2 regions of the Fusobacterium sp. SYSU M8D902 genome follow, and region 2 is predicted to be linked to the other one. Evidence: riboswitches for the same ligand, from Rfam matches in the RefSeq annotation. Region 2 holds a riboswitch; the other holds the start of a gene.
The links. Region 2 has a riboswitch for lysine ahead of ABNK64_RS04470 (nucleoside recognition domain-containing protein). Riboswitches for the same ligand answer to the same signal wherever they lie in the genome.
Positions count from the first base shown of each region.

Region 1 (4,207 bases), on a different contig from region 2:
TTTTAGCAAATGCATCATTTGATATAATATCTGGAATAACAGTTTTTTCTACATTGGGATATTTGGTAAATAGTATGGGAGTTGAGTTTAACTCTTTTGGAAGTGGAGCTGGGATAGCTTTTATAGCCTTTCCAATAGCCATATCAGCAATAACAGCCAATCAATTTTTACAGGGAATTATTGGATTTATATTTTTCTTCTGTCTATTTATAGCTGGATTGTCATCAAGTATATCTATGCTAGAATCATTTGCAACAGGGGCTTTAGATAAATTCAAAATAAGTAGAGAGAGATTGGTTGGAGTGATCTCTTTAATAGGTTTGGTTGGAAGTGCAGCTTTCTCAACTTATGCAGGTTTTAACTATATATTGGATATAGTTGATTCCCATGTAGGAAACTATATAATAGCTACACTGGGGCTAGTTGAAACAGTTTTAGTATGTAGATACTATGGAATAGAGAAGATAAGAGAGGAAGCTAATGAATATTCTGATTTTGAAATTGGAAGATGGTTTGATATTCTATTAAAATATGTAACTCCTACCATTTTAGGAATAACAGTTATAACAAATTTAATAAAAGGTATTCAAAATTTAACACTTGGAAATCTTGTTTTTGGTTGGGGAACTATTCTATTGATGGTCATATGTGCAACACTTTTCTATAGAAGAGCTTGGGAGATGGAAAGAGGTGAATTGAAGTGAATATAAGTGCAATAGTGATGATGGTATTTGGTTGTTTTGTAGTATGGGGTGGACTATTGATGTCCATTGGTATAACTTTAAAAAAAGAGAATAAAAGAGATTAAAAGGAAATAAGGATGGAAAAGTTATTAGTGGGTAATAACTATGACCATCCTTATCTCATTTATATAAAATATTTAGGTTAGGGGCTAATTAATTTTTAGCTCTTTTTCTAGCTAAAAGAAGTAGGGTAATAACTCCAATGACTCCAACAGGAAAAGCTATTAACCAAGATTTAGTATAACCAATAATAACATATGATACGAAAGATATTGCTGCTACACTGAGTGCATAAGGTAGCTGTGTATATACATGGGCAACGTGGTTACATTGAGAACCAGCAGAAGCCATTATAGTCGTATCTGAAATAGGAGAGCAGTGATCTCCACACACAGCTCCAGCCATACAAGCTGAGATTGAAATAATCATCATCTGTGGATCATTTTCAAATACAGCAACAACTATTGGAATCAATATTCCAAAAGTACCCCAAGATGTACCAGTTGCAAAGGCAAGTCCACAACCAACTAAGAAGATTATAGCAGGTAACATATTTACAAGTCCACCAGCTACATTTTCCATAAGATGTGCTACATAAGGAGCAGCACCTAAACTATCAGTCATAGCTTTCAAGCTCCAAGCAAATGTTAAAATCAATATAGCTGGAACCATTGCCTTAAATCCATCTGGGATAGAATCCATACACTCTTTAAAAGTTAAAGATTTTCTAACAACATAGAATATAATTGCTAAGATTAAAGCAAACATACTTCCAATTGCAAGACCTTGTGAAGCAACACTATTTGAAAATGCTTCAATGAAATTAGTTCCTGCAAAGAAACCACCTGTATATATCATACCAGTGATACAGAATATGATTAAAAATATGATAGGAACTACTAGATCTAAAACACTTCCATGTGAATCTTTCTCACTTAACTCTTCTGGAGTAACAATCTCCCTTCCATCTGAGAAGAGATCTCCATTTAAAGCATTGAGTTCATGAGTTTTCATAGGTCCATAATCACTGTTTGAAACAGCAATCATAATCAACATAATTATAGTGAATAAAGCGTAGAAATTGTAAGGAATAGCCTTGATAAAAATAGCAAAACCATCCTCTCCTGGAACAAAACCACTAACAGCAGCAGCCCAAGATGAAACAGGAGCTATTATACATATAGGTGCAGCAGTGGCATCTATAAGATATGCCAATTTAGCACGAGATATGTTATGCTTATCTGTAATTGGATACATAACACTACCAACAGTTAAACAGTTGAAATAGTCATCAATAAAGATAAGACAACCTAAAATGATAGTAGCAAGTTGAGCTCCAACTCTACTCTTTATTTTTTTACTTGCCCAGATTCCAAAAGCCTTTGATCCACCAGCTTTATTCATCAAGGATACCATTGTTCCAAGAATAACCAAGAATATTATTATACCAACGTTATTTGAATCACTGAGAACTGCTATTAAACCATCATTTAAAACATGAAGTGTAACTTTTTCAAGATTAGCACCAGCATAAAGAACTCCTCCTGAAACAATTCCAATAAAAAGAGAACTATAAGCCTCCTTTGTAATCAAGGCGAGTACAATAGCGATAATTGGTGGAACTAATGCCCAAAATGTCCCGTATAAAGCAGGGGTATATTGAGTACCATTGTCAGCGAATAGACAAATAGAAAGGGTAAAAAATAATAAAAGAAATGAAAAAAACTTTTTAAAAAAATAATTGTTCACAAAACTTTCCTCCTCAACTGCTTAAAATTTGGGTTTTAATACATAGATAGCGAAAGTGATTTGCTAAGTGAACAAAAAAACTATAAAAACATTTCCATTCTGATAGCACTCCACTGATTTGTGACAGTCCGCCATATATTATATGACGTCCCAAGATATATAAACTTGTGCTTTTATACATCTTTCGGCAATTTCCCCTTTTCTTTAAAAGTGTGCACAAACATAGTCTTTTAAAGTAATAATGAAAACTGCAACCTCTATCTTTTCTTAGAACTCTTGATCTTATTTTAGATCTTTTATTTCTGAATGTCAATATAAAAATAAGAAAAAAAGTAAAAAAAATTTACAAAAAGTAGAGAGAAAGTATATTTTTCAAATAAAATTAAGCTTTTAAGGACTTTAAAAAGAGGAATATTTATGTTAAAATATTAAAAAAATATAATTGAAAATAGAGGGAGAAAAAATGGAAAATAAAAACGTAGTAGATGTATTATTAGAGCGTGGATACATCAAACAATTTACACATGAAGATGAAATAAGAGAAGCACTTGGGAAAGAGAAAGTTACATTTTATATTGGATTTGATCCAACAGCAGATAGTTTACATGTAGGTCACTTTATAGCAATGATGTTTATGGCTCATATGCAACAGCATGGACATAGACCGATTGCATTAGTTGGTGGTGGAACTGCTATGATAGGAGATCCTAGTGGAAGAACTGATATGAGACAGATGATGACAAAGGAAACAATAGCCCACAATGTTGCTTGTATAAAAAAACAGATGGAAAAATTCATTGATTTTACAGATGGAAAAGCAATTTTAGAGAACAATGCTGATTGGTTATTAGGATTAAATTATGTTGAGTTTATAAGAGATATTGGAGCACACTTCTCTGTAAATAGAATGTTGGCTGCTGAGTGTTTCAAGCAAAGAATGGAAGCTGGATTATCATTCTTAGAATTCAACTATATGTTAATGCAAGGTTATGATTTCTTAGTATTAAATAAAAAATATGGTTGTACAATGGAGCTTGGTGGAGATGACCAATGGTCAAATATGATAGCAGGAGTAGAGCTAATAAGAAAGAAAGAGCAAAAACAAGCTTTTGCAATGACTTGTACTCTTTTAACTAACAGTGAAGGTAAGAAAATGGGAAAAACTGCTAAAGGAGCATTGTGGTTAGATCCAGCTAAAACATCTCCATATGAGTTTTATCAATACTGGAGAAATGTTGCAGATGCTGACGTTGAGAAGTGTTTAGCACTATTGACATTTGTACCTATGGATGAAGTAAGAAGATTGGGAGCACTTGAAGGAGCAGAGATAAACCAAGCTAAGAAAGTATTAGCTTTCGAAGTTACAAAATTGATTCACGGAGAAGAGGAAGCTTTAAAAGCACAACAGGGAGCAGAGGGAGCATTCGGTGGTGGAGATATGAGCAATGTACCATCAATAGAGCTTTCAAAAGATAGAGTTGGAATGGAGTTACTAGACTTCTTAGTAGAGAACAAGCTTATAAAATCAAAGGGAGAGGGAAGAAAGCTAGTAACACAAAATGGATTGACAGTTGCTGATAATAAAGTTGCAGATTTTGCAATGAAGATAACAGATGAGCTATTTACAGATGGAGAATTTGTTTTAAAAATAGGTAAGAAAAAAATATACAGAGTAGTTTTAAACTAACAATAAGGTGGTTTTTTTGATAGAGATA
Region 1 is NZ_JBEFNA010000028.1:3,888-8,094, reverse strand. Features, by position in the region: gene ABNK64_RS09190 (sodium-dependent transporter) at 1-704, shown strand, start outside; gene ABNK64_RS09185 (methionine/alanine import family NSS transporter small subunit) at 701-808, shown strand; gene ABNK64_RS09180 (Na+/H+ antiporter NhaC family protein) at 897-2,492, opposite strand; lysine riboswitch at 2,588-2,760, opposite strand; gene tyrS (tyrosine--tRNA ligase) at 2,956-4,179, shown strand; gene ABNK64_RS09170 (GNAT family N-acetyltransferase) at 4,196-4,207, shown strand, end outside.
Region 1: linked by a shared signal. The riboswitch ahead of ABNK64_RS09180 (Na+/H+ antiporter NhaC family protein) and the one ahead of ABNK64_RS04470 (nucleoside recognition domain-containing protein) in region 2 are both predicted to bind lysine.

Region 2 (4,207 bases):
TAGTTGGAGATATTTCTTGTGCTGATTCAACTCTTGTAGAGAGCATTATAGCAGACCATGACAATGGAAATACATCTGAGATGAACAGATAATTAATATTTAACTAAAAATAATTTAACAATATAGCAGGAGGGAACTACTTTTGATACAGGGTAGTTTTTTCCTGTTTTTTGGAAAATTGAAGATTTTTGAAGTAAAATTATTAAAATAAATCTGAAAATATGTTATTATAAGATAGAAGGTAATAAAAGAAAGAGTTTATATCAGGAGGAAGTAAGTTGAGTGAAAAATCAAAGGTTCCAGCTATAGATAAAGCAGATAAGATATTTAACTATTTATACTATAAATACTCTGCAACTCAAAGTTCCATAGCAAAAGATTTGGGACTTTCTAAAGCTACAGTGAATAGATTGTTAGAAGTATTGACAAATTTGAAATATTTAAATTTTGAGGATAAAGAGTATACATTGGGAGAAAAATTTTACTTTTTTTCAAATAGAAATGAGAAATATACTCTCTTGAAGAATGTAACCTATCCATATTTAGAAGCACTTTCATTGAAGTTTAAAGAGACATTTAAGTTAAGCGTGTTGGATAATGATAAGATAAGAACCATTTCAACTGTTGAGAGTAGTGATATAATAAAGGTTTCAGTTTCAGAGAATGCAATATTTCCACTTCATGCAGGGGCAGCTAGTAAATTACTTATTTGCCAGTTAAGTGAAAATAGATTGAATAAACTTTTACCTAAGATACTCCCTAAGTATACAGAGAACACAATTATAGATAGAGAGATTTTAAAAAAAGCATTATTAAAAATCAATTTACAAAAAATCTCTTATGACAATATGGAACATTCCAATAATATAAAAGCAGTTGCTCTTCCAATATTAGACAATAGAAATAGAATTGTAGCAGCTATAAGTTGTCCATGTTTTCCAGATAATTTGACAGAGGAGAAGTTAAAATTAATAGTTGAAGAGATAAAAATAGCGTGTGAAGAGATAGGTAAAAAATTAGATTATTTTATAAAATAGATACAAAAAACACTTCTAGATAGTAGAGGTGTTTTTTATTTATAATATCAAATAATTATAAAGTCCAAAAAACGATAAAGAAGCCCCTTCGGCCTCAGGACTTCTTTATACGTAGAAATTAAAATGTAATTTAAGGAAATGTCTTATGACAATATTATTATAGCATATATTTTGTTATTGTCAATAAATATTTTGTAAATCTAAATAAAATATTTTTTTTAATATCTCTATATATAAAATATATTGTACAAAAAACGGTAATTATAGTATACTTACAATATAAATTGAATAAAGATAGAGAGCAGAGGACAAGAGTAAGAGTATATAGCTTGGCAGGCGTTATGATACTTTGAAAGGGGAATTTGCTGAAGTAAAAAAGAGGGCTGAACTTTTTTATTGGCACTATAAACAATATTTATAGTGTTTGTCATTAGTTTCTAATGAAGTACTATCTAGAGGGATACTTAGTAGATTATCACAGTTCAGCTGTGATTTTTTTATTTTAAATTAAATTTTAGAGGAGGATTTTTATGATTAATGCAATATGGTGTGGTTTAATAGTGATTGGAATTTTAGTTGGGATATTTACTGGGAATGTACAGGCAGTAACAGATTCAGCTATCTCTAGTGCTAGTACAGCAGTGACACTATCTATGGAGATGATAGGGGTTATGGCTCTATGGCTGGGACTTATGAAGGTAGCAGAGGAAGCTGGAATGGTAAAAGCTTTAGGTAAGGCAATGAAGCCTTTAATGGTAAAATTATTTCCAGAAGTACCAGCAGATCATCCTGCAATGGGAAGTATAGTTGCAAATATGGCAGCAAACTTTTTTGGATTGGGAAATGCAGCTACTCCATTAGGAATAAAGGCAATGCAAGAGTTACAACTATTAAATGATAATAAAGATGAGGCGACAAACTCAATGGTTATGTTTTTAGCAATAAATACATCTTCAGTGACACTGATCTCATCAAGTACTATAGCTTATAGAGTGGCAGCAGGATCTGCAAATGCTACTGAAATAATAGCTCCAACAATAATAGCAACTATTGTTTCAACTATAGTAGCAGTAGTGTCTTGTAAGTTTTTAGAGAAATTACCAGCATATAGAAGAGAAAAAATATAAAAGAGATTGAAATAATATTAAAATTTTAGTAGAATTTAGGAGGAGAAATATGTTTGTAAGAATAATGGAGAGTATATCACTTTATGCAATTCCTTTAATTATATTAATAATAGTGGGATATGCTTACTTTGTAAAAAAAGTAAAGGTTTATGAAGTATTTTGTGAAGGAGCTAAGGAAGGTTTTAATACAGCTATAAGAATAATACCTTTTTTAGTTGCTATGTTAGTTGCTATAGGAATATTTAGAGCTTCTGGATGTATAGATATAATGTTGAAAGTATTAGATCCAGTATTCTCAATAATAGGTATGCCTGGAGAGGTATTACCAATGGCAATTTTAAGACCTCTATCTGGAGGAGGAGCTACAGGAGTTATGAATGATCTGATGATAACTTATGGACCAGATTCATTAATAGGTAGAATAGCTTCAACTATGATGGGATCAACTGAAACAACTTTTTATGTTCTTGCAGTATATTTTGGAGCAGTAAGCATAAGAAAAACAAGACATGCAGTATTAGCAGGACTATTAGCAGACCTAGCAGGATTATTAACAGCAGTATGGATTTGTAGAATTATGTTTGCATAAAAATATAATTTGGAGAAGAAGATGGTAAAATTAAAATGTTTTGTACTAGCTTTAGTTTTATTGACAGGTTGTAGTAATACACATATACCAGTTGATATTCTAAAAAATGAAGATGTAGCAGTAGAGGAAATCTCAACAGAAAATGAAGTGAAAGCACCGGGGCAAATATTAAATGAGCTGGAGAGTGAGTTTTACAAGGAAGATGAGGGTTCTGAAGAGGTAAAGAGTGAGTTAGTTGAACAGGAGAAAGTTGAACCAGTAGAAACGGTTGTTGAAGAGGTAAAAAATGAAGTAGTAGAGGTAAAGCCGGAGAAAAAACAGGAGGTTCAAGAGAAAAAAATCACTCAAACAAGGGAGCAAAGAGCAGTAGAAAGATTTGTTAACCTAGAGATGTTACAGTATAGCAATATAGGAATTAGTATTGTTGATTTACAGAAGGGAAAACAGGTGGCTTCATATAATGAGAAGAGAGCTGTAACTCCAGCATCAATAATGAAAGTGATAACATCATCTACAGCTATTCAGAAGTTAGGAGCAGATACAAAACTAGAAACAAAGCTACTATATGATGGAAAGATAGACCCTAAAGGGATATTGATAGGGGATATATATATAATAGGTGGTGGAGACCCAACTCTTGGATCTGATGGTGTAAAGATAGATAGAATGGCTTTTATAAATGATTGGATAGCCAAGATAAAATCAGCAGGTATAAAGGGAGTAAAAGGGGATATAATTGTAATAGATAATCTTTTTGGATATGTTGGAGTTGAAGAAAAATGGTTATTAGAGGATTTTGGAACTAGCTATGGACAGGGAGTTTATGGAATAAGTGTCTTTGACAACCTATATACTTTAACTTTAAATTCTGGAGAGAAAGGTGTTGAAATTTTAGAGGTAAAACCTAAGATTCCTGGATTGAAATTTGAAAATAGATTGAAGATATCACCAAAAGGACGTAGAGATTTTTCTGTTAGAGGTTTACCACTTGAGAACAAGAGAGTTTTGACTGGAGAGGTACCTAAGAACTCAAAGATAGTAGTACAGAGTGATATTCCTAATCCAGGATTATTTTTAGGTGAGTATTTAAAAAGTAATTTAAACTCAGCAAACATAAAGGTCAATGGAAAGGTAAAAACAGCTAGAGATACATCTAAAAGAGCTAAAAATCCGAAGATATTAGCTGTGACAAAATCTGCACCAATAAAAGAGATGGTAAGAACTCTATTAAAAAGAAGTGATAACCACTATACAGAACATCTATTCCAATTGTTAAAACTTCAAGATGTTAATATAGAGGAGTTTTGGAAAGAGAAGGGTATAGATACAAAGGTATTGAACATGGACGATGGAAGTGGATTATCAAGAGGTGATTATGTATCAGCAGAGTTATTGACAGGTATAGTAGCATATATGTATCAAAACTATCCTGCTTATATTAAATTACTTCCTAG
Region 2 is NZ_JBEFNA010000007.1:30,478-34,684, reverse strand. Features, by position in the region: gene ABNK64_RS04480 (sugar kinase) at 1-92, shown strand, start outside; gene ABNK64_RS04475 (IclR family transcriptional regulator) at 279-1,037, shown strand; lysine riboswitch at 1,325-1,496, shown strand; gene ABNK64_RS04470 (nucleoside recognition domain-containing protein) at 1,568-2,164, shown strand; gene ABNK64_RS04465 (spore maturation protein) at 2,214-2,753, shown strand; gene dacB (D-alanyl-D-alanine carboxypeptidase/D-alanyl-D-alanine endopeptidase) at 2,775-4,207, shown strand, end outside.